DNA from 4 places in the Marinomonas maritima genome. Region 1 is predicted to be linked to each of the others. Evidence: predicted binding sites of a transcription regulator. Region 1 holds the regulator's gene; each other region holds the start of a gene.
The links. The regulator sigma-54, encoded in region 1, starts transcription at its own class of promoters, with help from an activator protein. The targets are predictions, from matches to a motif close to TGGCACNNNNNTTGCTNT.
Positions count from the first base shown of each region.

Region 1 (7,862 bases):
CGAAGATATGGTGCATGTGGCCAACCAAGTATTGGGTCAGTTTGGTAAGGTAACAGGTATTATCCACGCAGCAGGGTCGGCGGGAGGAGGAATGATACGATTGATGGAGCCTGGAGCGGCAACGGCTAATATGGCCGCTAAGATTCTCGGAGCCATTAATATTGATTCGGAACTATTGATATTGGAACCCGAATTTATCGCTTATTGTTCTTCAATGTCGGCGGTGCATGGGGTTGCGGGACAGACAGATTATTGTGCTGCCAATCACTTTTTAGATTTATACGCCAAGATGCAAAATCAGCGTATAGATGGTCCTCAATTTATCAGTATTAATTGGCCAACCTGGCGAGGTACAGGAATGGCCGAACACGTTAAGGAGATCGACTTTTCGATTTCACCTGCTCAAGGTGTTGCATTATTAGATACTCTTGTGAACGGTGGTGATGCTCAGTATTTGATATCACCTCTGGCGCATCAAAATGCAAAGCGCTTTTTCTCGACTCTGCATGCAGGCAATTCTAACGTTGCCGATAGTCTGAAGAACCACTCAAAAGACATGTCGACTTCTGTCTATCTTAGCTCTCTTTTTACCGATATTTTGGGATTTGACGAGGTTGATGAAGACGAATGTTTTTACGACTTGGGGGGGGATTCGCTAACACTGTTGGATTTATTCGATGGTATTAATGTCCTATTTCCGAATAAAGTGAGACTCGCGGATCTCACCCAAAATGTGACCATTCGCCGTATCGAAGAGGTACTTAGTACATCAAGTGAGGCGAATGTGATAAGCCATTTGGAGGAGGGGATTATCACATGCCTGAAAGAAGGAGATGGTTCACTAGGCTGTGATATTGTGATCCATCCCATTGGCGGAGATCTTATGGGTTATAGGGAATGGATTGATGTGATGCCTGATGGCAGAGCCATTTATGGTATTAGAGACCCCTTGCTGTCACCGAATACACCACAAGCGCAGATGATGACAGTTGAAGCGATGGCGGAGCACTATGTCGATCTCATTCAATCCTATCAACCTGTGCGTATTATTGGTTGGTCTTTTGGCGCATTTATCGCGTGGCAAATGACGCGCATGCTGGAAAAACTGGGGCAATCAGTGCCTTTAGTCATGATTGATCCGCCTACACTGAGCGGCGTTCAGAACTCAGGGCCAGTTTTGGATAATAAAGTGTTTATTGATGAAATCATTCAACAATACCCACGTTTGAAGGGAAAGCTTAACCCTAAAAGTTCGCCTGAAGAGGTGGCTAACACCCTCTATCCACTATCAAAACGACAATCTCAGCAGGAGGAGAGAAGTCAGGCGCAATGGTACATTGAGCGGGTCATAACGGCATGTCGAAAAAATGCGGCAGCGATTAGTGCGTTTCAGCCCCAAGGGAAGGTTGCCGCTAACACGTTACTTTGTATAGCAACCCAGCATATAGATGATGAAAGAGTTAAAGCCAGTTGGCAGCCATATCTTGGTCAAATCCAGTATCACGGCATTACTGCAGATCACTATTCTATTTTACAGGGGGAAGGGGCAAAACACATTATGCGGTTAATGACAGACAAATAAACGAGAACATGGGGGGTTATTGGTCTATTGGTAGACATCAAAGATGAAGATGATACGGTCGTTGAATTTTATCAACATCGCGACTTATCTTCCTCCAGAAAGAAGAGCACACCTCCACGCTTTGGATGCCAATCGACTCCATTCTGACATTCTTCAAAGCTCGAGAATGATCTATAAGGCAGCAGTCCATTCAGGGTTGCTGCCTTAATTATTTCTTATCAAAGGCCAACCTAAACAACACCCTCCCACCAGAAATGAAAGGCAGTGGGTCCATCGACAAAATCACTTAATGAGACAACGTAGGGTGACGATGTTCCCTGGCTTTCCGTCTTCTCTTTTTTTCTGGTGTTATAGGCGTGTAATAAAAAGGGTTAGAATAAAATTAGTTGCAGACGAAAAAGTCAGTATGAACTTCATACTGGCTTAACAATAATAGTCGACGCATTTTAGGAAGAGATATGTTACTTAATGCGGTTTCGCATTAGTCTTTTAAACCAAGACGCTTTTCCTCAACTTCGCGTAAAAGGCGGAAGAGCTTTTTACGATTAGACGTGTTGCTATCTTGTGATGCTTCTTTTTGGGAAAGTCGAATGAGCTGCCTAAGTAACTGAATCTCTTCCAGATTAGGGTTGTCATCTAAATATTGAGACAAGACTTCTTTACTGTTCTCGCCAATGAGCGCATCGCGTTTTATTTCTAGTTGATGAAATAGTTTGTTATAGGCTGCTGATGTTGTATCAAGTAAAGCGACACGTTGTGCTATCGTTTCGTGATCTTCTGTACGCATTACTCGGCCGATGTATTGTAAGTGCCTTCTTTTCGCTTCATTTTGCTTTATGCGTCCAGACTCTTCAATGGCATTTTTTAATGTGTCAGACATTTCAATTTTTTTAAGCTGATTTTTGCTCAGGCTTAATAGCTTTTTACCAACTTCCTGCAAGGCATCCATTTCGCGTTTGACTTGGGATTTGCTTTTAGGGAGTTCGTCGTCATTTTCAAGTTGATCAAAGTCTGTCATGGGAACCTATATTAGAAAAATGGTAGCGAGACCGAGGAAGGAAAGAAACCCAACCACATCGGTCACGGTGGTCAAAATAACACTGCCAGCAAGAGCCGGGTCAATTCCGAATCTTTTCAGCATAATTGGCAGAAGTGTACCAGTGGTAGCGGCAAATAGCAGGTTAATTATGGTTGCGCTCGCAATAATATAGGCAATTTTAATGTTGTCAAACCAAAGCGCGGTTAATGCAGCAATGACGGTCGCCCAAAGGATGCCATTAAGGAGTCCAACTATAATCTCCCTGTTCAAGAGCCATCGGGTGTTTGCGGAGCCTATTTGATTTAGTGCGATACCGCGTATGACAAGTGTTAATACCTGAGATCCGGCAATCCCCCCCATACTGGCGACAATCGGCATGAGTATGGCTAATGCCACGACTTGGTCTAATGTGTTCTGAAAGAGGCCTATGACGTATGAGGCAATAAACGCGGTGATGAGGTTGATCCCAAGCCAAACGGCGCGTCTTTTTGTCGTCTGCATAATGGGGGAGAAGGTGTCTTCATCATCATCAAGGCCTGCCATGCTCAGCATGGAGTGTTCTGCTTCATCTCGGATAACATCTACCACGTCATCGATGGTGATACGACCAAGCAGTTTCTTAGTCGTGCCATCAATGACAGGTGCAGACACAAGGTCCATTTTTTCAAAGAGCTGAGCGACTTCGCTGGCAGGTGTTTCGGCGTGAATAACGGTAAATTCAGTTTCCATGATGTCACGAACGGTGTCGTTGATGTCTGAAACTAAAAGCTTGGTAAGAGGAAGTGTTCCTAACAGTCGGTCTGAGCGGCTGACAACCAGTAAGCTGTCTGTCATGTCTGGTAGTTTTGAATGTCTGCGTAAATAACGAAAAACAATGTCGACAGTGATGTTCGGACGGATGGTGATTGTGTCCGTATTCATCAAACCACCGGCGGAATCTTCCGAATAGCTTAATAATGCTTCCACTCGCATTCTGTCTTGCGAGCTCATGGAAGCTAGAACTTCTGTTACGACTTTTTCTGGTAAGTGTTGTAATAAATCGGCTAAGTCATCACTTTCGAAATGTTCGGATACGGCGATAAGTCGCTCTGTATCCATATTCTTCATGAATTGAACGCCAATATCTTCGCTGAGGTATTGTAGAACCTCGCCTTCATTCTTTGCTTCGATTAGCTCCCAGAGCAATTTACGCTCTTTGGGGGGTGAGGACTCTAATAGTCTGGCAACGTCTTGCGCTGGCAATGCCCCATTAAGTAAATAACGGGTTTGCATTGTGGCGCCGGATTCAAGGGATTCGGTGACCGTTTTAAGGTGATTGAGAGTGGTTTTCTCTGACATTGACATTGTCGGGTTACTCGTCTTCACCAAAACGATTGTTAATTAATTCAACAACGGCTTTGATTGCCTCTTTTTCATCTTCTCCATTGGTTTTGATTCGAATGTTCGTTCCTTTTCCAGCGGCAAGCATCATCATTGCCATAATACTTTTGCCGTCTACATTACGACTGTCTTTTTCTATGGTGATATCACAAGAAAAGCGTGACGTTGTTTCCACTAATTTGCCAGCAGCGCGAGCATGCAAGCCAAGTTTATTTATGATGGTGATGGACTCTTCCTGCATGCTTTACTTCCTATATTAATGAGTCAAAAATATTAAATAGATCTTCGTTGGTTTGAGCGGTTCGTAGCTTGTCGAGCGCTTCAGGCGATTGAGCTAATTCTGCGATTTGGGCCAATGTTGCAAGATGTTGATCGCATTCATTAGGCGGAACGATTAAGGCGAATATAAGATCAACGGCTCTCTTATCAATCGAGTCAAAATCTATCGGAGCTTGTAATGACATCACGACAATGGCGGTATGGTTTGCAGACTCTAGGCGGCAATGAGGTATCGCTATGCCATTGCCTATGCCTGTACTTCCAAGCTTTTCTCGTCCTAATAGGGCGTCATAAACGGCCTCGTTATTGCAATGCAGCCGATTGGATGCAATGTCGGCGATACTTTCTAAAACTCGTTTTTTACTAACAATATCTTGCTTCGCCAAAACGAGCTCAGCTTTTAATAATGATTTCAAGGACATGATGAAATGGTTTCCGTTCAGATCAGTCGTTTTCGTTCATTGGAAGGAGGGATATTCATCGCCTCTCGATATTTGGCAACAGTTCGTCTAGCAACCTGTATGCCTTGGTCAGCCAAAACAGTGGCTAACTTGTTATCACTCAGTGGTTTTTTTGCTGGCTCATCAGCCACAAGTTTCTTAATCATAGCTCGTATTGCAGTAGAAGAACATTCTCCACCTGACGCTGTATTTACATGACTGGAGAAAAAGTACTTCAGTTCAAAAATACCTTTTGGTGTGTGCATGTATTTTTGTGTTGTTACTCTAGAAATGGTTGATTCATGCATGCCAACTTCTTCGGCAACATCATGAAGAACCATCGGTTTCATGGCTTCTTCACCTAATTCAAAGAAATCAATTTGTCGACTTACAATGCAGCTGGCCACTTTTAAGAGTGTTTCGTTGCGACTTTGTAAGCTTTTCATAAACCATTTGGCTTCCTGAAGAGACGTTTTAATGTAGCTTACATCTGCTGCAGTCGTGGCAGCCGTACTCGCCATGGCGGAATAGGTTTCGTTTATTTTGATAGGCGGGAGGGCATCATTATTTAGCTCAACTTGCCATATGCCATTGTGTTTTTTTACGGATACATCAGGAATGACATAATCTGTATCATCAGCATCGATCACTGAGCCCGGACGCGGGTTAAGTTGTTGTATTAAATTAACAACTTCTTTTAGGGCTTCGTCTTTTAGTTTTGTTTTTCGGCTTAATTGTGCAAAATCTCGATTGCCTAGTAATGGTAGATAATGGTCAATGAGATTGTATGTGCTTTTATAAAGAGGGTGATTTTGAAATGCCTCTAGTTGAACAAGCAAGCAGTCCCGCAAATCAATGGAGCAGACGCCAACTGGGTCAAAACGTTGCAGTCTATGCTGTACTGCGATGACTTCTTCCATGTCTAAATCTTCTAATTCAACACAAAGGGACTCCCAAATGTCTTGAGTTGAAATACTTAGATAGCCATCGGTTTGAACGCATTCGATAATAGCGTAAGCAATTTCAATGTCTCGGTCAGAAATATGGGTTAGATTTAATTGCCAGATTAGATGGTCTTGTATACTTTCTGCTGGGGCGTTGCGGCTTTCGAAGTCGCTTTCACCTTCATAGCTATTATGATCGCTCACGGCCGCAGAGTTTTGGTATGTGTCATCCCAGTTGCTGTCAATAGACAGTTCTTCAGGAATGCTTTCTGTCCACTCTGATTCAACACGCGCTTCTTCATTATTGCTATCAACGGTCGCCTCAGGGGCGCTTTTTGACTCAATACTTGCAGGTTGATCGTTTTGAACCTGTTCGTCGTCATCAAGCTCAAGAAGAGGGTTAGATTCAAGAAATTCATGAATTTCTTGCTTCAGGTCCAACGTGGAAAGCTGCAACAAGCGAATGGCTTGTTGTAGCTGTGGTGTCATGGTCAGCTGTTGGCCGAGTTTTAGTTGCAAAGACTGCTTCATAGAGCAACTCTTTTTATTTGAATGAATTGGAACGAGTTATGCATACTACTCCCTTTCTACAGCAATGATAAGGGGTTACAGACGGAAGTCGTCGCCTAGATAGACCTTTTTTACTTGTTCATTGTTGATGACGGTACTGGCATCGCCAGAAGCAATAATATAACCATTGCCAACAATGTAAGCCTTATCACAAATGTCTAGAGTCTCTCTAACATTGTGATCGGTAATTAGGACGCCGATTCCACTTTCTTGAAGGTGCTTAATGATGAGTTTGATGTCGCCGACAGAAATAGGGTCGACGCCTGCGAAAGGTTCATCCAGTAGGATAAACTTAGGGTTCATGGCCAGAGCCCTTGCTATTTCAACACGTCGCCTTTCTCCACCTGATAGCGCCATTCCTAAGTTTTCACGAATGTGGGTAATGTGAAACTCTTCTAATAAGTCTTCGAGTCTGTCTTTTCGTTGGCTTTTTGTTAGCTCTTTACGAGTTTCTAAAATAGCCGTGATGTTGTCTTCGACGGACATTTTTCGAAAAATAGAGGCTTCCTGAGGAAGGTAGCCAATACCTTTTTGGGCGCGAGTGTGCATGGCGTCCTGAGTGATGTCTACGCCATCGATAAATATGCCGCCAGCGTCATTTGCTACCATGCCAACTATCATATAAAAACAGGTGGTTTTGCCAGCCCCGTTTGGACCAAGTAGGCCAACGGCTTGACCTGATTCGACAGCAATAGAAACATCCTTCACTACTTGGCGTTTTTTGTAACTTTTTGCTAAATGTTTCGCTTCAAGTAGGGCCATTTATTTTTTTTCCTCAGGTACTTGTGGTTGTAATGTCATGGATACTCGTCCTGAATCTTTTTTCTCTGCACTGAATGTTCCATCGTTAATCATATAAAGAATGTAATCGGCAGTTATAGAGTTTTTCATTCGGCTTAAGTAGCCGTTACCAGTGATTTCTAGCTTGGACTCAATGGTTGAATAATGAATTTCATTGCCTTTGCTAATGACAATGTTGCCGCTCCAGTCAATTTGTTGACTAAACTTGGCTGGTTGTCCTGTCGCTTCTAAGTTGCTAAATTTTCGAGTTTTCGCGTCTGTTGAAACTTTAAGGTACTGCGCTTGGATTTCAATAGAGCCTTGTTTGACGAAAACATTGCCTTTGTAGATGGCTTCACCAGAGTTTTGGTCAAATGAAGCTTCGTCGGCTTGAATTTCTAATGGCTGCTTTGTGTCATCAGGGAGTGCATACGCATATTGGCAAATACTGGTTGAGATGAACAATATACTGAAGTTAATGAATTGTTTCATATTTTCCTCGTACAGATCCCGTCATAAAGACTTCTTCTGAATTTATATAAGTTGTGATCGTGTTAGCAGAAGTTTCCCCTTGTACGGAGATAAGTGTCGCGTTTCCTTGGCTCGTTAAAGATTGATCTTTATCTAAGTAATGTACGCTGTCTGCAGTAAGCTTTATGTCTTCTGACTGAAGATATTTTTTAGTTGCTCTAGCGTTGTTTGTTAATAGAATATCATTACTTCCGTCATCAATAACCCCCTTATCTGCTTTTGCACTCCAGCTGCCTGATATTGAGTGGCGTTCGACGCTGGGAAACTCTAGTAATGTTTTAGATTTTGTTATGTAGTGAAGTGTTTGTTGTGCATTA
Region 1 is NZ_JAMZEG020000002.1:1,062,648-1,070,509, reverse strand. It holds gene M3I01_RS11100 (non-ribosomal peptide synthetase) at 1-1,582, shown strand, start outside; gene yjgA (ribosome biogenesis factor YjgA) at 2,064-2,600, opposite strand; gene mgtE (magnesium transporter) at 2,607-3,959, opposite strand; gene M3I01_RS11085 (HPr family phosphocarrier protein) at 3,973-4,242, opposite strand; gene ptsN (PTS IIA-like nitrogen regulatory protein PtsN) at 4,253-4,702, opposite strand; gene M3I01_RS11075 (RNA polymerase factor sigma-54) at 4,720-6,195, opposite strand; gene lptB (LPS export ABC transporter ATP-binding protein) at 6,271-6,996, opposite strand; gene lptA (lipopolysaccharide transport periplasmic protein LptA) at 6,997-7,506, opposite strand; gene lptC (LPS export ABC transporter periplasmic protein LptC) at 7,490-7,862, opposite strand, start outside.

Region 2 (7,862 bases), 810 kb from region 1:
TGGCAGATATGCAGGGCAAAATCTAGAGTGCGTAATAGTTTTCCATTACCCAACGAATACCAAGGATCAAAGATAGAATCTTGCCCTAAACAGACGTTGATGTTGGCTTCGCGTAATTCTTTGACGCGAGTAACGCCGCGGCGTTTTGGGTAAGTGTCAAATCGGCCTTGTAAGTGAATACTTTCGGTTGGACAGGAAATAAAGTTAATGCCTGAATTTTTTAATAAGCGGAACAGCTTCGAACAATAAGCGTTATCGTAAGAATGCATGGCGGTTGTGTGGCTTGCTGTGACGCGTGATCCCATATCGTGAAACAGCGCTCCACAGGCGAGAAACTCTAAAAACCGAGAATTCGGATCATCAATTTCGTCACAATGTACATCAACCAGTCGGTCATATTTTATCGCCAGCTCCAAGATCAGTTTGACGGACTTCTCACCCAATTCACGTGTGTATTCAAAGTGTGGAATACCACCTACGACATCGGCGCCTATCTTTAGGGCTTCTTCCATCAGTGCTAAACCATTGGGGTAAGACAGCATACCATCTTGTGGAAACGCGACGATTTGTATGTCTATTTTGTCTTTTAATTCGTCTCGTAATGCACATAAAGTACGAACCCCAATTAAGGTTGGATCCGTTGTATCGGCATGGGTTCGAATGGCTTGAACCCCGTTTTGTATCAATAGTTCTATGGTGGATAGGGCGCGCTTGCGAATGTCTGCTTCATTCAGCATCGATTTGCGTTGGCTCCAGCGTTCGATACCTTCGAATAAGGTGCCACTTTGATTCCACTCTGGCTCACCCGCCGTTAACGCAGCATCTAAGTGAATATGAGGCTCAACGAAGGGCGCGCAGACAAGGTTTCCTTCTGCATCAAATTCATCATTAGTGACGACTAACGTATTGTCTTGTTTTTCGATTTTAGTGAAATGGCCGTTTTCAATTTTTAAGGTGAATAACTCAGCTTGTTGACGTAAACGGGCGTTAATAATATGCATAAAAAAAACCTCAATCGTTGGGACTGACAAGTGTGTCGGCTTGTTCTTCAATATCGTGATGATGAAACAGTATTTGTTCAATCAGTAGGGCATTTTGTAAGTTGAGCCGTAAAAAAGAGTCTTGTAAAGAATAGCCTAGACGTTGTTCAATTCTGTTTAGGCGATAACTTAATGTGTTTCTGTGAACACCCATTGCATCTGCAGTTTGTTGTTGGTGTCCAAAATGGTTGAAATAATGGTTTAGAGTGGACTTCATTTCCAGTGTGGAGGCGTCGCGTGCAAAACACAATTCTCCTAAATGTTGTTTGCAAAAGTCCGATAATAAACCGCGATTTGGGATGGCTGCATACAAGCGGGCAATGCCTAACTGTTCATAGAAAAATATACGTTGATGCTGATGTTTGACTGCAAATTGCAATGCTTGACGAGCTTGCTCTGTTGCATCGGCTAGCTTGTCTAAACCTGTTTTTCTCTCGCTTACACCGATACATAACACCAGTAGTGGAAACTGTTTTTGCAGTAAGTTCAGTACTTGTTCTAATTCGTCATAGAGTTCTGTGGTGTCTTCAGTGACGGGCCATATCGCCAAAAGATCTTTTTCGTAAGTCAGAACCGGCCAGTCGATGTCTCTGCGTTTTAGTATGCTACCTAAATGCTGTTCCAGTTCATGGTGCAAGTGTAGCAACTGATGATTTGAGTCGTCTGTACTTTGATCAAGGTGACTGATTCTTACCGCGAAAGTGGCGAAAGGATTCGTATCGCTAATGCCCAGATCCCCAGCACGCAAATGAATCAACTCAGGTGCTTGATCAAAGCCATTAATGAGTTTTGTTAAAAATAGCTTAACCGATTTACCTAGTAAGTTATCTTGTACTATGGCGTTACTGATGACCTCGGTTACCAAGACCATTTTCAAGCTATAGGGCTGTTCTAATACAGGAAGTTGATGTTGATTGGCAAGTTCTAATACGCTGTTGGGAATGTACTGAATAAACTCTGGGCCAGTCAAAATGACCATCCCTGCGACGTTACTGTTTACCGCTTCTTGAACGAGTAGACAGAGGTTTTGTTCGGTACGACAATGATTTATTCCTGTAATAAAAACCAACTCGCCACCGCTGACCCAAGCTTGAATCGAGTCGTTCTCTGCGACATAAGGCCAACGCACTATGCGTTGGCCTCCGGTTAATCCTGCTCGAAAGGTAATGCTTTCTAGCCCTGGTAAGCGGGGGATATCTGCGCAACAAATACTCACTGAGCGTCTAGCGCTTTGGCTGTTTTGCGAAAAACCAGAAAAGATAAAATACCGTATGACACCATAGCCATCAGAACGCCAACGATAGGCGGCATGACGGGAGAAGCATATGCTGCAGCGGAAGCAATAGCGTAAGACCCCAGTCCAATCCAGTTAAAATCTGGTAACTGAGCGTTTTCCAGTAATGGGTATTGCCCTTTATGGCGCAGCCAGAAATCCGCCATGATCACGCCACCGATGGGTGGAATAAAGGTCCCCAGTAACATTAGAAAAGGAATTAAGAAGTTATACATTCCAAAGACAGCCATTATTGTCCCGATGGCGGCTCCAATGACGGTAATGGTTCGACGTTTGTCAGTACGAAGCAGGTTACAACCCGCAACGGCAAAGTTATAAATCGTATTGTCCTGCGTTGTCCAAATATTCAGAAACAACATAAGCACCGCTAACACGACAAAACCTTGCGCCAGCATGACATCAACAATGTCAGCTTGTTGATAGATTAATGTGCCAAGAGCGCCGGTTAATACCATTAATCCATTACCGATGAAGAACGCGGCCATGGTTGCCCATATTGCGATTTTGCCACTTTTAGCAAATCGGCTCCAGTTGGTTGCTTGAGTAGCGCCGCTAACAAACGTCCCAATAACAATGGTAATGGCGGCAGTGAAACTTAAACTTTGAGTCGGTTCAATACCGAATAAAACAGACACACCGCCTACATCGACTAACCCAGTGTAAAGACTGATCAAGATAAAAATAAGCATGGCGGGAACCGCTACCCGCGACAGTATGTCCATGCCGCGAAAGCCAATCATGGCGGTAATACAGAACGCCATGCCGAATAAAATCATTAAGGGCGTTTGCCAAGCGTCTGGAGTACCTGTGACCTTGACCAAAACAATGGCAAGTGTCGCCGTTCCCCACGCATACCAGCCAATTTGAGTGAAACCAAGAATAAAGTCTGACAGTTTGCTACCCACTTCACCGAAGCAAAAACGTCCCATGAGTACGCTGTTTAGACCACTTTTATAAGCGATAAAAGCCAAACAAGAAGCATAAGTGCCGAGTAGCAAGTTGCCAACCAAAATAACTAAGAGCAATTCAAAAAAAGAAAAAGCCGTGCCTAATGTTCCGCCAGCCCACATGGTAGCGGTAAAGAAGGTAAATCCAAGCAGAATAAACGCCATTGGTAATAAACCTCGGCGTTTACTTTTGGGTACTTCAATTAATGGATAATCTGATTGCGTCATAGTCGTCTCCCATGATGAATAAGCCAAAACAGCTTACTAGGTTTATAAGCAACTAATGAACCAATAGTTAGCCAAATATTTTTATCAAGGTTATTTGAGGCGATATGACGAATAATTTCAGTAAATGTTTATGCGCTTTACACAATACTTGACTGGGTTGGCGGAGCTGAATTTATAGGCGATGACGGTTTACTTCTGCCTTGAGTGCATCATTAAGAGGCATTAGAAGTGAATGATATGTTGCCTATGGTCCTCTTAGTTTTTATTTATTGGTTACTTGTTTTTTTTAAGTCTATAACTATAGTCACTCAAGAATAAAGTGTTCTAAGTCACAAGTAGGAGAGAAGATTATGTCGAATGAAGGTAAATGTCCTTTTAACCATGGCGCCGCTGATTCTAGTCAGTCTGCAGGACGTGGTAACACTAACAAAGACTGGTGGCCAAATCAGTTGAATGTAAACGTTCTTCATCAACATTCCGCTAAATCTAATCCAATGGGCGAGGATTTTGATTACGCCGAAGCGTTTAAACGTCTTGATTTAAACGCTATCCAGCAAGATCTTCATACGCTAATGACGGATTCACAAGATTGGTGGCCAGCAGATTATGGTCATTATGGACCGTTTTTTATTCGTATGGCTTGGCATAGCGCCGGTACTTATCGTACCGCCGATGGGCGTGGTGGAGCGACATCAGGAACACAACGTTTTGCACCACTAAATAGCTGGCCAGATAACGTCAATTTGGACAAAGCGCGTCGTCTGCTTTGGCCTATTAAGCAAAAATATGGCCGTAAAATATCTTGGGCCGATTTGATGATTCTTGCTGGTAATTGTGCTCTCGAATCGATGGGATTCAAAACCTTTGGTTTTGCTGGTGGTCGAGTTGATGTGTGGCAACCAGAAGAAGATATTTATTGGGGTACAGAAACGAAATGGTTAGAAGAGAGTGGCGGTAAGAATAGCCGTTACTCTGGGGAACGTGATCTAGAAAATCCACTTGCTGCCGTACAAATGGGCTTGATCTACGTTAACCCTGAAGGCCCAGATGGTAAGCCTGATCCACTCGCTTCCGCTCGTGATATTCGTGATACGTTCGGCAGAATGGCGATGAACGACGAAGAAACAGTTGCTTTGATTGCGGGTGGACACACATTCGGAAAGGCACACGGCGCAGGCGATGCCGGTCAAGTTGGCCATGATCCAGAAGCATCGGGCTTAGCTGAACAAGGTTTTGGTTGGAGTAATACGCAAGGCACGGGCAATGGCACTGATACTATTAGTAGTGGTCTTGAGGGCGCTTGGACGAAAGATCCTATCAAATGGGATAATGGCTTCTTCGAAAACCTATTTGATTATGAATGGGAGTTAGAAAAAAGTCCGGCTGGTGCTTGGCAATGGTCTCCCAAAGGAACCGCTGGGTCTAATAGCGTCCCAGATGCTCACGATGCAACGAAACGACATGCTCCCATGATGTTTACGTCCGATATTGCATTGCGTGAAGACCCTATTTATGCGCCGATATCACGACGTTTTTACGAAAATCCAGATCAGCTTGCTGATGCCTTTGCTCGTGCTTGGTACAAATTGACTCATCGTGACATGGGGCCGGTCTCTCGTTATCTAGGGCCTTTAGTTCCTCAAGAAGAACTTATTTGGCAAGATCCGATTCCCGCAATAACACATGAATTGGTGACGGAACAAGATATTGCGGCTCTTAAAGAGAAGCTTGCGAACTCTGGTTTGTCTGTCTCTCAGTTGGTATCGACGGCTTGGGCATCCGCTTCCACTTACCGTGGTTCAGATATGCGCGGTGGAGCAAATGGCGCACGTCTTCGTCTTGCGCCACAAAAAGATTGGGACGTGAATCAGCCAGAGCTACTAGCGAGTGTTTTGAGTTCACTTGACGCGATTAAGGTTGAGTTCAACCGTGGTTCTACAACGCAAGTGTCTCTTGCCGATTTGATCGTATTAGCAGGTTCTGTAGGTATTGAAAAAGCAGCGAAAGCGGCGGGTACCGTCATCACGGTTCCTTTCACGCCGGGCCGAACCGATGCGACTCAGGAACAAACAGACATAGAGTCGTTTGATGTGCTTGAGCCTATAGCGGATGGTTTCCGTAACTATCAAAAAGGTAAGTACACGATCAGCGCAGAAGAAATATTGTTGGATCGAGCGCAGCTACTTACGTTATCAGCGCCAGAGATGACGGTACTTGTTGGTGGTTTACGTGTATTAGGAGCTAATGTCGAACAGTCTCAAAAAGGTGTTTTGACGAATCAACCAGAAACATTATCGAATGATTTCTTTGTGAATTTGCTCGATATGGATACCAAGTGGAATTCTGTTTCAAGTGATGAAGACGAGTTTGAAGGCAGAGACCGGAGTACGGGAGCCATTAAATGGACAGGTACTCGCGTCGACTTGGTCTTTGGTTCGAATTCGCAGCTTCGTGCTATTGCTGAAGTGTACGCTTGTTCCGATTCAAAAGATCGCTTTGTGAAGGACTTCGTGCAAGCATGGACTAAAGTAATGGAGCTGGACCGCTTTGATCTAGTATAATATCCCAGTGTGACTAGCAGCCAAACCCGTAATTCCAAAGGATTGCGGGTTTTTTTATGTAAATAAGACGGCTACAAAAAACAACGTGTTAAAAGTAGCGCTTTGGTCTGTGGTGTTATAAATTTGCAGAAATTAGTTCAGTTAATATTTTTTAGTGGTAGTAATAAAAAATCAGACTAACATTAATGGATGAAGTTGAGTTTATAAAATTTTTAATAAGGTATTGGAATAATGAAGGTATCTCATAAAGTAGTGTTATGCGCTTCCGTGGTAGTTGCTTTAGCGTTTACTGCATACTCATGGCTGCAGTACAGCAACCTTAGAACAGCACTGTATGAAAAAACGGATATCAGTACACAAGAAACAAGTAAGGCATTGGCTTTACAAGTGGATCATTGGCTTAAAGGTAAAATGGATTTGATTGAGACCGTTTCTCAAACGGTCGATGCTGATTACAGTATGGAAACAATTCAAAAAGCATTTGATTTACCGCTTTATAAAAATGAGTTCTTGTTGCTTTTTGGTGGACTAGACACCAATGGGACTCGCATTACCAATGATCCTGATTGGAACCCAACTGGATGGGATGCTCGTAAGCGACCTTGGTATGCATTAGCTCAACAACATAAACAGACCGTATTAACGGACCCTTACCCTGATTCAACAACCGGAGAAATCCTTATTTCTGTGGTTGCTACCTTTAGAGATAAAGGCACGTTTAAAGGGGCATTTGGTGGTGATTTAAGCCTTCAAACGGTTTCTAACGCTGTTAACACTTTGAATTTTAATGACACTGGGTATGCGTTTTTATTAAATAAATCTGGCAAGATCATTAGCCACCCGAATGCAGATTTAAACGGAAAGTCTGTTTCGAACTTGCTACAAGGCAGCGTGTCTGCTTTGAACACGAATTTAGCCGAAAACCAACTTAAAGATGGCACGCCTGTATTTGTGTCTTTTAGTCCATTGCCAAATTTGTATGGTGCTGACTGGTATGTCGGTGTTGTATTGGACGAAGGGAAGTTGTTTGCAAGTGTTCGAGAATTCGGTTGGATTGCGTTTCTGGGAACATTAATTGCGACACTGTTGGTATCGGTTGTCTTGTATTTCATGGTGACTCGTTTGCTGCAACCACTGCGTGCATTGCATGAATCGTTACAAGAAATTAATGGCGGTGAAGGTGATTTAACAAAACGACTAGACATTACCAGTAACGATGAGTTTGGTGCTGTGTCTGGTGAGTTTAATCAGTTTGTTGGTTACCTACAGCATTTAATCAGCGAAGTGAAAGGGCGCTCATTGAGTGTTCGTGCTAATACAGACAAAACAGCGGCGTCTTCTGCCCGTTCTTCTGCGGAGTTATATACTCAATTGAATGAACTGGATCAATTAGCAACGGCGATGCATCAAATGTCTGCAACGGCTCATGATGTGGCAGACAATGCTCAAACTGCGGCGAGCCGTGCGAATCAGGCGGATACAGCAGCAAAAGAAGGCGAAGCGGTTGTAGAACGTACTACTGCGTCTATTGCTCAATTAACCGATCAAATGGGCAATGTTGTCACCACTATTAATGACTTAGTGGGTTACAGTGACAATATAGAATCAATTCTGACGGTTATTACGGCCATCGCGGATCAAACGAACTTGTTAGCATTGAACGCAGCCATTGAAGCGGCTCGTGCCGGTGAACAAGGTCGAGGCTTTGCGGTTGTTGCTGATGAAGTGAGAACACTTGCTTCGAAGACACAAGAGTCGACAGAGCAAATTAAAAAAATGATTCAGCAATTGC
Region 2 is NZ_JAMZEG020000002.1:255,389-263,250, forward strand. It holds gene codA (cytosine deaminase) at 1-1,001, opposite strand, end outside; gene M3I01_RS07325 (PucR family transcriptional regulator) at 1,012-2,256, opposite strand; gene codB (cytosine permease) at 2,253-3,509, opposite strand; gene katG (catalase/peroxidase HPI) at 3,860-6,070, shown strand; gene M3I01_RS07340 (methyl-accepting chemotaxis protein) at 6,302-7,862, shown strand, end outside.
Region 2: the regulator sigma-54 is predicted to act here: its motif matches at 3,555-3,572, upstream of codB (cytosine permease).

Region 3 (7,862 bases), on a different contig from region 1:
GCATTGCCAGGGGACACTGCACGGCTGATTTTCGCTTTCAGCAAAGCCTCACCATAAGGTGACGTGAGACGAACCAATGTTTTATCTTCTATACCGAGTTGCCTTGCATCTTTAGGATGAATTTCCACATAAGGCTGATCCGTATGTTTCGTTAAAGACGCCGCATCTCCTGTTCTTGTCATCGTATGCCATTGGTCTCGGACTCGTCCCGTATTTAGGGTAAATGGCCATTCTGGTGTGGCCACATGAACCGGTAAAACAGGAACAATAGGGACAAATTTTGCTCGCTTATCCGGCGTGAAAAAGCGGCCGTCTTCAAACATTCGCTTAGTCCCTTCGGGTCGTCCTTTTAGAACCGGCCATTGTACTGGCGTTAAATTGTCGTACTCTTCTTTGGTTATTTTGCAAAAATGCCCAATATCGAAATCTCGCTTACCGTTATTCTCAAAAGCAGATAACGCCGCATGCTCCGAGAAAATCTCATGCACATTATGATAAGAAAAAGCAGACTGAAAACCCAAACGTTTGGCAACCTCACAGATCGCCCACCAGTCATGCTTTGCTTCACCAGGAGCGGGCAACAATCCACGCTGACGAGAGATTCTCCGTTCTGAATTTGTGACCGTTCCGTCTTTTTCACTCCAACCGGTCGCTGGAAATAACACATCCGCCATTGCGGTTGTATCCGTGTTTGCCTTGCAATCACTCACAATCACCAACTCGCACTTTTCTAATGCTCGTCTAACTTGGGCTGTATCAGGTAAACTGACCATAGGGTTGGTCGACATAATCCACACAACTTTGACTTTCCCCTCTTCCATGGCCTGAAATAAATCCACTGCTTTTAAGCCATTTTCAGTAGCCATATTAGGCGCCTGCCAAAAACGCTGAACCAGTTTTTGAGCGCCTGGCGTCGCGAAATCCATATGCGCAGCCAATTGATTCGCCAACCCCCCGACTTCTCGTCCGCCCATGGCATTTGGTTGGCCCGTTATCGAAAAAGGGCCGGTGCCTTCTTTGCCTATTCGACCTGTGGCCAAATGGCAGTTAATAATGGCATTGCATTTATCAACACCAGACGAAGATTGATTCACGCCTTGAGAGTAAAACGTAACTGTTCTCTCTGCCTTTTCCCACCAATGAGCTAATGTCATTAATGCTTGCTCGCTCACACCGCTAAATTTCGCAGTCGAAACAAGATTGGGGGTCGACTCCATTGCCTGCATTAAGGCGTCATTAAAACCATTGGTATGCTGGGCAATAAAGTCATTATCAAGAATGTCCATTTGCGCGGAGTGCTGCAGAAGAAAAGAAAAAATGGCCGCATCACTGCCCAGTTTAATAGACAAATGTAAATCGGCAATATCGCATGTGGCCGTTTCTCTAGGATCAATCACCACGACTTTCATATTAGGGCGTTGCTTTTTCGCTTCAACAATTCTTTGGTATAATATAGGATGCGTCCACGCCGCGTTCGATCCCACCATGATCAATAGATCACACAACTCCAAATCTTCGTAATTGCAAGGCACGGTGTCCGAGCCAAATGCTCGCTTATACCCCACTACAGCAGATGCCATGCACAAACGAGAATTGGTATCTACATTCGCCGTACCAAGAAAACCTTTCGCTAGCTTATTCGCCACATAATAATCTTCGGTGAGAATTTGCCCTGAGAGATAGAAAGCAAATGAATCAGGACCATGTTCCTTTATCACTTGCTCAATTTTCGCACTCACTGTATCAACAGCCGATTCCCAAGAAACAATTTCACCGTTCACCATTGGAGCCAATAACCTATCATCGGATTTAAGCGTTTGGGCAAGACTGCTGCCTTTTACACAAAGACGACCAAAGTTAGCAGGATGATCAAGATCACCAGACACTGACGGAACCGATTCTGTCAAAGAGTCCGGAATCGTAAAATTAACACCACACCCTACGCCACAATATGGACAAGTCGTTTTTGCAATTGTTGCTGTCATAGACCTTCCCTTCCTCAAAACCGTTTTCATAAAAACAAAAAAGGCCCAATCACTTTCCTTGAAAAGCGATTGGGCCTCGTTGCCTTTTGTAATATCTGACTGCTTTATGTGTAAACCATCGTCGGTTTACGGTGCATCAGTTGCTTATAATAAAAGCAATAAGCAAGCCAACTTTTAGCGTTTATGTAACTCCGTTATTCGTCGCCATTACTGGCCTAGATAGGCTCAGAGAAACCACACCATTAAAGAACCCAATAAGACCGCACTAACATGGAGCAATAAACGCAAATCAGTGCATTTTTGGCCAATCTTTAAAATCAGTTGCAAGCAACGTAAATACCGTCGCCCTCTAATTTAGCAGACCAGTGAGGCACATTGATGTCTTCTTCAAGGCATCTCCCCGATGACAATACAAAGTGTTGCTTGTACAACGGGCTTGCTACAACCCATTCATCTTGAAGATGAGCAACGAGACCTCTCGACAGCACGTTGGCTTTCCCTATCGGATCCCAGTTTCCAATTGCAAAGACTTTGTTTTCTGACTCCGGCACATAAAATAGCGCTATTTGCTCACCATTCACCATCGCAGCTACACCAGCGTCTACAACAAGATCACTTTGCTTGCATACTAATTTCCACTGCATCGTCATTTTATTACCCCGCCTTAGCAATGAGTTGCTGTTTTTCTAAATCTGTTGCTGGGCGCATTTGATTGCGCTCTTCAACAAACACAACGTTCGTATCGACACCTTCATAGTTAACAAACTGACGAAAAGTTTTGAGTGCTTCTGGGTCTTCTAAGGTGGTTTTCCATTCACATTGAAAGGTATTCACGACATGCTGCATGCGTTCTTCTAGCTCATCACACAAACCGAGTTTGTCATTAATCACGACTTCTTTTAAATACGCTAAACCACCTTCTAAACCATCCATCCAGACCGAGGTTCTTTGTAGACGGTCGGCTGTTTTTGTATAAAACATCAGCACACGGTCAATGTATTTTACTAAGGTTTCATCATCCAAATCGGTCGCAAACAAATCACCATGGCGAGGCTTCATACCGCCGTTACCACAGACATATAAATTCCAACCACCTTCTGTTGCAATCACTCCAATGTCTTTACTCTGCGCTTCTGCACATTCACGCGTACAACCCGATACTGCAAATTTGATTTTATGTGGCGAGCGCAATCCTTTGTAACGATTCTCAAGATCAATCGCCATTTTCATGCTGTCGTTAACACCATAACGACACCAAGTGCTACCAACACAGGATTTCACCGTACGTAATGACTTACCGTAAGCCTGACCTGTTTCAAAACCAGCAGAGATTAACTTCTCCCAGATTTCTGGCAGCTGAGCTAATGTTGCACCAAACAAATCAATACGCTGACCACCTGTCACCTTAGTATAAAGCGCGTATTCTTTCGCCACTTCACCCAACACAATCAGTCTATCTGGAGTAATTTCTCCTCCAGGAATACGAGGAACAATCGAATAGGTTCCGTCTTTTTGCATGTTCGCTAAGAAACGATCATTGGTGTCCTGCAAGCTGATATGTTCTTTTTTCAGAACATAATCATTCCAAACACTAGCAAGAATAGAACCCACAACGGGTTTGCAAATTTCACAACCATGGCCTTTACCGTGCTTTTCTAGCAGACTAGCAAAGCTTTTAATCTCTTCAATTTTAACCATGTTGTATAAATCTTGGCGTGTATAAGTAAAGTGCTCGCAAATGTCTGTACTGACTTCCACTCCCAACGCCAGCAATTCGTTATCGACGACTTTTTTCAATAACGCCGTACAACCACCACAACCAGTTGCGGCTTTGGTAACACCTTTCACATCGCCAACAGACAAAGCTCCGTTGCACACAGCGTCACTAATGTCTTGCTTGGAGACATTATGACAACTACAAATTGACGCTGTCGCTGGTAGAGCATCCACACCCAATGCGGCAGGCGCACCATCCATCGCAGGCAGAATTAATGATTGAGCCTGTTCTGGTAAATCAATGGCATTCAGATAATATTGCAACAAAGTATCGTAATAGCTGTTATCACCAACCAATACTGCGCCTAATAACTTTTTACCATCTTCTGACACCACCATTTTACGATAGCTTTGGCTAATTTCATCTTGATACACAAACACCTTAGAACCTTGTGTTTGGGCATGAGCATCACCGACAGAACCCACATCACAACCAAGTAGTTTGAGCTTGGTACTCATATCTGCGCCAGTGAAAGACACACTTTCCGTGCCTAACAAATGCCCTACTGCGGCTTTTGCCATGGTGTAACCTGGCGCCACTAGACCATAAATTCGACCATTCCAAAGCGCACACTCGCCGATAGAATAAATGTCTTCATCGCTTGTCTGACAATGATTATTAATGGTGATACCACCACGCTCGCCCGCCTCTAAACCCGATTGTTTTGCCAATGCGTCTTGAGGGCGAATACCCGCAGAAAACAAAATCAAATCCGTTTCAAGGTGAGTGCCGTCTGCAAAATTCATACGATGGAAAGCCGTTTCACCATCGACAATGTCTTGTGTCGCCGTGTCGGTATAGACCTTTACATCTAAACCTTCGATCATGCCTTTGAGGACACTTCCGCCCTTTTCATCTAACTGTACTGGCATCAAGCGTGGTGCGAACTCCACCACACTGGTTTCAAGACCAAGATTTTTGAGCGCATTTGCCGCTTCCAAACCCAATAGACCACCACCAACCACCGTACCGCGCGTCACTGTTTTCGCACAATTCCTAATCGCATCCAAATCTTCCAGCGTCCGGTAAACAAAGGTATTGTTACGCTTATGGCCAGGGATCGGAGGAACAAAAGGATAAGATCCAGTGGCAAGTACAAGTTTATCGTAAGACAATGTCTCACCATTTTTCAAAACAAGCAGCTTAGCGGCGCGATCAATCTGCGTTACCAAACTATTAGTGAAATACCGAACACCATTGTCGTCGTACAATGAGCCATCCGTCATCGCTAAATCCGCTGCGCCTTTGCCGGTGAAATATTCACTAAGGTGCACACGGTCATACGCTAAATGCGGCTCTTCACCAAAAACAATAATATGAAATAGTTCATGGCCACCCTGAGCAATTATTTGCTCTACAAAATGGTGACCAACCATGCCGTTACCCACTACAACAAGATGTGGTTTATTCGCCGAGAGAGGTGTAATAGAAGTCATCATGCTTCCCCTTCTTTGATATTTGTTACTTTCAACACCTAGGAACGCTTATTAGGCTACTTGAGGACGACAATATGCTTCGCCAAAAACCAGTAATTCAAGCATGTCCGAGACATTGGTTTTATTTTGAATAAGCTGGAAATACCAGCTTCCATCGGCGACGTTGCCATAAAGAATTGCCCCAACCAGTAAGCCGTCGTTGACCACCAGTTTGCGGTAATGATTTGCTGCTACATCTTTAAAAAAGATGCAGGAGTCTCCTTGAGTAGGTTGAATTTTTCCGACTGAAAAAAGATTCACACCAGATACTTTTAGCTTGGTGGGTGTTGGCTCAATAACAAAACGACCATCCTCACCACTTAATACCGTTATTAGCGCTTTGATCTGCGCCCAAATTGGCGCAACCAAACCAAACGTTTGCTGTTCAAGCTCACAACATTCCCCCAATGCAAAAACATCAGGGTGAGACGTCTTCATTTTTTCGTCGACCACAATAGCCTGATTAACCTCTATCCCGGCCTTTTTTGCCAAACGAACTTCAGGTGAAATCCCCGCTGCCATTACCACCAAATCCACTTTCATGTGTTCACCGCCATGGCAAACCACATGCGTAACCAATCCAGTTTCTGATTGTAAAAATGACGAAGGCGATTCACCTAATCGAAATTGAACACCCATTCCTTCAAGTCGATTTTGTAGAAGTTGAGCTGACTCCGTATCCAACTGACGATTCAGCAACCAATTTGATCGATGAAATACAGTGACTTTATGGCCACGCTTAACCAAACCAACCGCAGCTTCTAAGCCTAAAAGCCCGCCGCCAATCACACACACTGACTGATAACCTTTAAGCGCCGTCATCACATCTACATCTTGCCAAGTACGAAAGCCCATAACATTCGGCGCAGATGCACCTTCTATCGACAGCATCTTGGCCCGAGATCCGGTGGCAAAAACTAACTTGTCATAAGTCACACTTTGGCCGCTGGCCAAACGTAGCTCTTTTGTCCCAAGGTCCATATCAATAACCGGATCACCAGAAATAATATGCACACCACCCACTCGCATCTTATCGGTGTTAACCAGCGGCATTTCTGCATCTGAAATATCGTTCGCCAACAGTGAAGACAACATAATGCGGTTATATCCCACTTTAGACTCTTCACCTATCAAGGTGATTGAGTAATGGGTATTGAGCGTTTGTTGCAAATCATTCGCCAGTTTACTGCCCGCCATTCCAGCACCAACAATAACGAGGCGAACGCGACTTGATGGCTTCATTTTCTTAAGCATTCGAGACATAAGCATTAGTAGCTGGCTTTTTATTCTTAACCGCGACGATAGGCTCTACTTTGCGCTGTTTTTCATACAAAAAGGTCAATACTTGCGCGCGGTAATTCACGTATTTAGGATCGTTGGCAAGCGCTAAACGATCACGAGGACGCTCTAAGTCCACTTGAAGAATCTCGCCTATGGTTGCCTCTGGGCCGTTTGTCATCATCACAATACGATCCGATAGTAATACCGCTTCATCTACGTCGTGCGTAATCATAATGACGGTGTTATTGAGGTCTTTTTGAATGTCCATCAAGGAATCTTGAAGATGAGCCCGAGTCAGTGCATCCAATGCTCCAAAAGGCTCATCCATCAAAAGCACACTTGGTTCCATTGCCAAGGCGCGAGCAATACCGACACGCTGCTTCATTCCGCCTGATATTTCATCAGGACGCTTATCCGCCGCATGAGTCATATGTACAAGCTCTAGGTTGTGCATGATCCAGTCGTGCATTTCTTTTTTCGACTTGGTTTTTTTAAAAACCTGCTTTACTGCCAACTCAACATTTTGGTAAGACGTTAGCCAAGGCAGCAATGAATGATTTTGAAAAACAACCGCCCTCTCAGGCCCTGGTCCTTTTACTTCTTTCCCATCCAATAGAACGCCACCTTCCGTCGCATCATAAAGGCCGGCGACAATGTTAAGTACCGTCGATTTACCACAACCCGAGTGGCCGATAAGAGAAACAATTTCACCTTTCGCAATTTTCAGACTGACGCCATCTAACGCTTTGAACGAGCCTTTCGCGGTTGGAAATTCGATAGAAACTTTACTAATGTCTAGATGTGTTGCCATGCTATTCTCCAATGCCTCTATTTCTATTTAATGTATTTCTAATTAACGTATTTCTAATTAACGTATTTCTAATTAACGTATTTCTAATTAACGTATTTCTAATTAACGTATTTCTAATTAATGTATTTCTATTTAACGAAGCACTTGTGTTTTGTCCCAAGAGACAAAGCGCTGAACCATTAGCATGGCTCTATCCAATAAAAAACCGATGAAACCAATCATCAACACTGCCACCATGATTCGCCCTAAAGAGTCAGAACTACCATTTTGAAATTCATCCCAAACAAACTTTCCCAGCCCCGGGTTTTGCGCCAGCATTTCGGCCGCAATCAACACCATCCAAGCAATACCAAGTGACAACCGCAGACCGGTGAACATAAGAGGGATAGCAGATGGAATAACAATCTTAATGACGTGGGTGATCCAACCAAGCTGCAAGACTTTTGACACATTCAATAAATCTTTTTCAACAGCAGCCACACCCACAGCCGTATTAATAAGTGTTGGCCACATACAGCACAAGGTCACGGTGA
Region 3 is NZ_JAMZEG020000001.1:1,192,371-1,200,232, reverse strand. It holds gene M3I01_RS05685 (nitrate reductase) at 1-1,985, opposite strand, end outside; gene nirD (nitrite reductase small subunit NirD) at 2,303-2,635, opposite strand; gene nirB (nitrite reductase large subunit NirB) at 2,640-5,201, opposite strand; gene M3I01_RS05670 (NAD(P)/FAD-dependent oxidoreductase) at 5,250-6,479, opposite strand; gene M3I01_RS05665 (ABC transporter ATP-binding protein) at 6,484-7,329, opposite strand; gene M3I01_RS05660 (ABC transporter permease) at 7,462-7,862, opposite strand, start outside.
Region 3: the regulator sigma-54 is predicted to act here: its motif matches at 2,138-2,155, upstream of M3I01_RS05685 (nitrate reductase).

Region 4 (7,862 bases), on a different contig from region 1:
AGATTTAACTACAACTTGCTGGTTAGGAGACAAACTACCGCGTGTGATACGACCTACACCGATAACACCAACATAGCTGTCATAATCCAATGCAGAAATTTGCATTTGGAAGGTGCCTTCTGGATCTACATCTGGCACAGGCACGCTATCAACAATCATTTGATAAAGCGGTGTCATATCATCTGCCAAATTATCTGGATCAGTACCAGCCTGACCATTGATTGCAGAAGCATAAATAACAGGGAAGTCTAATTGTTCTTCCGTTGCACCAAGGTTATCAAAAAGATCAAATACTTGATCCATAACCCAATCAGGACGAGCACCAGGACGGTCGACTTTGTTGATAACAACAATCGGACGCAAACCTTGCTCAAATGCTTTAGAGGTTACAAAACGTGTTTGCGGCATTGGACCGTCAACTGCATCAACCAATAGGCATACGCAATCAACCATAGAAAGCACACGTTCTACTTCACCACCGAAGTCAGCGTGTCCAGGTGTGTCTACGATATTGATACGGTAATCCTTCCACATAATTGACGTGTTTTTCGCCAATATAGTGATACCACGTTCTTTTTCTTGATCGTTAGAATCCATGATTCGTTCAGAACCCTCATCTTTACGATCCAACGTGCCGGATTGGCTCAATAGTTTATCAACTAAGGTAGTTTTACCATGGTCAACGTGCGCAATGATGGCAATATTGCGTAACTTACTAATATCATTAGACATTTATAGTTCTCTGTATTTGGTGTGAGCAAAAAGACAAACCGCCGCTTGATACGGGCGGGTATGCTCTTCAAGCGTCTCGGATCTTGGTGCGGGATAAAATTCGCGCAATTGTACCCTTATATTGAAAAATATCCCATTAAAGTGGAGAAAAAAGTCCATATAAATACTTCAATAGGGGAACAATGCACATTCAGTTCAGAACGGTAACATCCAATTACTACAATAGTGCTACCGCTTAACAATGCTTAATTAGGGCAAATAAACACCAACATTCTCATACCCCTTACCCAACAGATAAGAAGCATGCATACGACTCATGACCCCTTTCCCACAATAAAGCAGATGGGTTGTACCAGAATCTAGTTCTGACCAGTTAGAGTCTAATGCAAAGAAAGGAATAACCTTAACAGGCCGGCCACTGACTTTTAATGGTCGGTTAATCGCTTCATCTGGATGACGGATATCAATAATGACTTCATCGCCCACAGGCATACGAACTACCGGCACTTCACCTTGATACTGTTTAGCAACATCATCCATTACATTTTGAATAGACATCGTCTGCGCATTGGCAATCGCTTGCTCTAAGACGTCAAAATCAAAGTTAGATTCTTGTTGTTCAACACGATACATTTTGGCTCGAATGGTCGGCTTAACCGAAATCACACCACAAAACTCTGGCATACTGGCGGCGAACGGCGCGGTGCCTATTTCGATTGCCTTGTCGATGATTTCTTGTTTATTCGTGGTAATTAAAGGCCTAAGTACTAATTCTTCCGTGACTTGATCAATTACCTTTAGATTAATCAAGGTTTGACTCGATACCTGAGCCACACTTTCGCCTGTTACTAAGGCTTTTGCACCAACCTGCTCCATCAGTTGAGAGGCAGCACGCAACATCATACGCTTTAGGATAACGCCCATTTCAGCGTTATCAACTTTCGTCAAAATCTCACCAACAACCGCCTCAAAAGGTACTGTGATGAATTTTACATTTAATGCCGAACCATATTTCTCCCAAATAAAATGAGAAACCTGCTTCACACCTATCTCGTGAGCATCACCACCTAAGTTGAAAAAGCAAAAATGCGTTTTTAGCCCGCGACTCATGGTTAAAAAAGAACTGACTGTTGAATCATAGCCGCCAGACATCAAAGATAAAACGGGATCTTGCGAACCAAGTGGGTAACCACCCAAGCCTTTTACACGTTGCTCGATCATCCACACCCGATTATCACGAATATCGATAGGAACCAGTACCTCAGGATTTTTTAAACGTACAGCCAAAGCACCACATCGTGCTTTAAGGCAGCCGCCAATATGCCGCTCTGCATCTACCGAAGTAAAGTCATGGTGCCCTACGCGTTTGACTCGCACTGCAAATACGGCGTCTTTTATTGTCTCACCATACGACACTATCGCTTGCTCAACGATGCCATCAAGATCGATAAAGGGAAACTCACGAACAAATTGAAAATGCGCAATACCCGCGACATTAGACAAGGCCTCAGTAAAGCCCTCTCGTAGCTCATCTTTATCAGAAAAGACCTCTATAAAATCCCAATTTCCAGACACAGTAACATCGGCATCATATTTTTTTAGCACCAACCTTATATTATGTCGAAGCTGTTTAATAAAAGACTTTCTGACTGGATTGCTTTTAATGGTGATTTCTGCAAAGAACTTAACAATAAATTTCATGGCGGGTGTAATTTATACCAAATATAAGAAAGGGCGCGTAGTATAAAGAAAAGCGTATCGATACGAAAACGCTAAATTCGCACCAATATAGATCAAATACACCTAATAACGACCCAAAATAGTGCAGACATGATTTTTTAAAAGCATATTCAGACTATTAGCAACTGCAATTTAAAATGAAAAGCCTCTATCTTATTGTTATATAAAACATTATAAGGCCGCACGAAATTCTGGCACAAGTTATGCTTACTTTATACTTGATAAATAACTCGATAAATGACGCTTTATATTAAAGCACTCTTAAAAAACGAAAAGTAATTTCGCTTTCACTACGACTGGAGAACAACTATGTCAAACAAGACCCTTGCCTTGATTGCTGAGCATGACGCGAAGTGGGTTGACCTTCGCTTTACCGATTTTAAAGGTAAAGAACAACACGTATCAATTCCAGCTATTACGGTAGACGAAGAGTTTTTTGAAAACGGTCAGATGTTTGATGGTTCTTCCATTACTGGCTGGAAAGGTATCAACGAATCAGACATGATCATGATGCCTCAGGACGACACCGTTATTATCGATCCTTTCACTGAAGAGCCGACTGTTATTGTTCGCTGTAACATCATTGAACCTTCTACTATGCAAGGCTACGATCGTGATCCACGCTCTGTTGCCATTCGCGCTGAAGAGTTTCTAAAGTCTACCGGCCTTGGCGATACTGCATTCTTCGGTCCTGAGCCTGAATTCTTCATCTTTGATGATGTTCGCTGGAAAACAGACATGTCTGGTTGTTCAGTAGAAATTAACTCTGAAGAAGCGGCTTGGTCTTCTAATAAGAAGATTCAAGGCGGCAACATGGGCCACCGTCCTTTCGTAAAAGGCGGCTATTTCCCAGTACCACCTGTTGATTCTCATCATGACCTACGCGCTGCAATGTGTGGCGCAATGGAAACAATGGGCTTGGTTATCGAAGTTCATCACCATGAAGTAGCGACTGCTGGCCAAAACGAAATCGGTGTTAAATTTAACACACTCGTTAAAAAGGCAGATGAAGTTCAAATCCTTAAGTACTGCGTACATAACGTAGCTCATGCTTATGGCAAAACGGCGACATTTATGCCGAAACCAATCGTTGGCGACAACGGTTCTGGCATGCACGTTCACCAGTCATTTTGGAGAAATGGTGAAAACCAATTCGCTGGCGATCAATACGCTGGCCTATCTGAAATGGCGCTTTACTACATTGGCGGTATTATCAAGCACGCTAAAGCATTGAATGCGTTCACTAACGCTTCAACTAACTCTTACAAGCGTCTTGTTCCACATTTCGAAGCGCCTGTAATGCTTGCTTACTCAGCTCGTAACCGCTCTGCTTCTATCCGTATCCCATACGTTGCAAGCCCTAAAGGCAAACGTATTGAAGCTCGTTTCCCTGATCCAACCGCTAACCCATACCTAGCATTCTCTGCAATGTTGATGGCAGGTATAGATGGTATCAAAAACAAGATTCACCCAGGCGATGCAGCAGACAAAGATTTGTATGATTTACCGGCTGAAGAAGCATTGGCTATTCCTCAGGTTGCTGGCAGCCTAGAAGAAGCGCTTAAATGTCTAGACGAAGATCGCGGATTCTTGACTCAAGGCGGCGTGTTCTCTGATGACATGATCAATGCTTACATCAAGCTAAAAACAGCTGAAGCACAACGCGTTGCCACAACAACTCACCCTCTTGAGTTTGAGCTGTACTACAGCCTATAAACTATTAGGTCGTTAAAATACCTAAAAAGCCTCGACGCAGATCGGGGCTTTTTTTGCACAAAATAAGCATCACGGCCACACCAGCATGCACTATAATTGTGCATTTAGATTTTTCATTGATACAAAAGCCTTAATATATAAGCTATTTCGAATCGCCCAATGTTGGTTCGCTTTTTGCAACTACCATTATAGGAAACAATAAGAGGCCTTCGCACGAGGTCAGAAGTGACGTAAAGACGCATTTATTTTTAACAGCGTATTTATAAGTACACACTTCGTGCAAAGAGTTCATAAAGCAGGAGTCAATAGTGAGGCACTGTCTGTGTATAGCTTATTAATCGACCACTTATCCACCGCTGTTGTTCAATTGAATGACAAGCTCGAGATCGAATACTTAAATCCGGCCGCTGAAATGCTGCTCGCAGTAAGTCGTCGTCGAATTTATGGCCACGACCTTGGAGCCGCTTTTCGTGAAAACGAAGACAGCATCCACGCCCTCCAAGCCGCTATAGAGTCCGGCCACCCATTCACTAAGCGGGAAGCTGAAATCGAGTGCAGCAATAACAAAAAACTTTTTTGTGATTACACAGTTACCCCGATAATGGGCACATCAAATGACACAGAAAGCCTAATTATAGAACTGTATCCACGAGACAGAATGAAGCGCATCTCACAAGAAGATGAGTTAATAGCGAACCATGAAACCAGCAAAGAGCTGGTACGAGGTCTTGCCCACGAAATCAAAAATCCTTTAGGTGGAATCCGTGGTGCTGCGCAGCTTATTAGTCGGGCCTTTACCGATGAAGCGCTAAATGATTACACACAAGTCATTATTGAAGAATCTGATCGTTTACGCGATCTTGTTGATAGGCTATTAGGCCCCAGACAACTTCCTAAAAACAAACCTCTAAATGTACACAAAGTAATCGAACGAGTCAGGCAGTTGATTTCCGTTGAAACCGACAATCAAATCCAGCTCATTAGAGACTATGATCCTAGTATTCCAGATTTGATTGGTGATGAGTCACAATTAATACAGGCATTACTCAATATCACCAGAAACGCTATGCAAGCCCTAATGGAAGACGAAAACAATCATAGTAAAACCATTCATATAGTGACTCGTGCTTTACGTCAATTCACCATAGGTTCAAAACGTCACCGCTTAGTTTGCAAAATCAGCATCATTGACAATGGTCCTGGCATTCCTGAAGCCATATTAAAAACACTATTTTATCCAATGGTAAGCGCTAGAGCGGATGGAACCGGTTTAGGCCTTTCTATCGCCCAATCCGTTATTCACCAACACCACGGAATAGTGGAGTGCAACAGTTACCCTAAAGAAACCGAATTTAATATATTGATTCCCATTGATATGGCAGTCCAACACCAGGAGAAACACTCATGACACCAGAAGAAACCGTATGGATTGTTGACGACGACCGCTCAATTCGCTGGGTATTGGAAAAGACATTAGAGCAAGAGGGAATTCAATGCCGTCTGTTTGAATCTGCTGAAAACCTAGTAAACATGTTAGATAAAGAGCAGCCAAGTGCCATCATCAGTGACATTCGCATGCCTGGAATGGATGGCTTAGCACTGCTCGAAAAACTACAAAAAGATCACCCCTATTTGCCTGTCATCATTATGACGGCGCATTCAGACCTTGAAAGTGCCGTGGCATCTTATCAAGGAGGCGCGTTTGAATATCTACCAAAACCGTTTGATGTTGAAGAAGCCGTTAGCCTTGTAAAACGCGCCATACTGCATCATAGAAATGCACGACCCAGCACAGATTTTATGGAAGAAGAAGTCGAGCCAGAAGTAGACAAAGAAATCATCGGTGAAGCCCCTGCCATGCAGGAAGTTTTTCGCGCCATTGGCCGACTCGCTAACTCAAACATCACTGTGCTAATTAATGGAGAATCCGGAACTGGTAAGGAGTTAGTCGCAAAGGCATTACATACTCATAGCCCTCGCACTGCTAACCCTTTCATCGCCCTTAATATGGCTGCCATTCCACACGATTTAATTGAATCAGAACTATTTGGCCATGAGAAAGGCGCATTCACCGGTGCGAATACTCAGCGCCGCGGCCGTTTCGAACAAGCCAACGGTGGCACCTTATTTTTAGATGAAATTGGTGACATGCCAGCCGAAACACAAACTCGCTTACTGCGAGTTCTTGCAGACGGCGAGTTCTATCGAGTAGGCGGCCATATCGCGGTGAAAGTCGATGTTCGTATCATTGCTGCCACACATCAAAATTTAGAAAATTTGGTGCAAAAAGGAACATTCCGTGAAGATTTATTTCATCGTCTAAACGTCATCCGCATTCATTTGCCTAAGTTATCAGAGCGCCGTGAAGACATTCCAAAATTAGCACGCCACTTCTTGAGTCGTGCCGCAGATGAGCTTTCTGTTGAACCTAAGCTGCTGACCAAAGAAACCGAAAATTATCTTACTCAACTGGAATGGCCCGGTAACGTTCGTCAGCTAGAAAATACTTGTCGCTGGCTAATCGTTATGGCGTCAGGACGTGAAGTATTAGTTGAAGATTTACCACCAGAATTACTCGCAGCCGCACCTTATGAACAGCCATTCGCATCATGGGAGGAAGCCCTTAGAAATTGGGTCGACAGCACACTAGCAACAGGACAAAAAGGCATTCTCGATCAAGCTGTTCCAAAATTTGAGCGTATTATGATTGAAACCGCTCTCGCCCATACAGGTGGACGCCGTCGAGATGCGTCTCTTTTATTAGGCTGGGGACGTAATACGTTGACACGTAAAATCAAAGAATTAAACATTGATCATGCGGAACAAGACGACGATTAATCGCTTCTAGCTAAGAAAAAACAATGCAGGCAAAGCTATTCACACATTGCCTGCGTTATCTCAGCTTTTCTCCTATTTTTGACTTGCTTTTATACCCACAATCCCCTACTAATTAATGTCTATTGAATGACTATTAATAAACAGGAAAACGGTTATGTATCCAACACTCCAGTCCATGGGTATCACAAGCATACAGGACATTGAAAAATTCACTTTACGCTTTGAAGGCGGCCACGATGTTTTAAAAATTTATTACCGTCGTGAAAAAGGTTCTTTGCTACCTAAAAGTAAAAAATTCAAATTTGGTCGCTCAACAAAAACGGTATTAGCTGACGGTGGCCAGCAAACCTATCGTCAAGTACAAGAGCCTTCTCTTATCGTATTACGAGCAATGGAAGAGCTGGAACTCATTGTTGGCAGACAACATGAAGTTAAAGTGACAAAAGATGACTTGGTCAAAGAGCTTGAACATCTAGAAAAAGTGGTAAATAGCAAGATCAATGAAATCAAAGAAAAAATTGCCGCAATGAAATAAGTCTATTCAGACTATGTAGCAGGTATTCCTTCCTCTTGGCTGAGTCAGTATGACCACCTTGCTGATAGAAGGAAGTCCTGCTAGCCCCTTTCTAAAAATCTCGCTACAATCTTCTGCACTAATATCTTTCTAACACCCATTCGAGCCTTCATTCATATGCGCCTTATAACTTCTGAAACCGAGCTTGCTGACATCATTCGAAAAGGCGGCGTCATTGCTTACCCTACCGAAGCAGTTTGGGGATTAGGCTGTGATCCTTTTAATGAACTAGCTGTACGACGAATTTTAGCACTGAAATCTC
Region 4 is NZ_JAMZEG020000001.1:408,541-416,402, reverse strand. It holds gene typA (translational GTPase TypA) at 1-732, opposite strand, end outside; gene thiI (tRNA uracil 4-sulfurtransferase ThiI) at 982-2,433, opposite strand; gene glnA (glutamate--ammonia ligase) at 2,782-4,188, shown strand; gene glnL (nitrogen regulation protein NR(II)) at 4,511-5,596, shown strand; gene ntrC (nitrogen regulation protein NR(I)) at 5,593-7,026, shown strand; gene M3I01_RS02075 (DUF3461 family protein) at 7,181-7,561, shown strand; gene M3I01_RS02070 (L-threonylcarbamoyladenylate synthase) at 7,718-7,862, shown strand, end outside.
Region 4: the regulator sigma-54 is predicted to act here: its motif matches at 2,665-2,682, upstream of glnA (glutamate--ammonia ligase).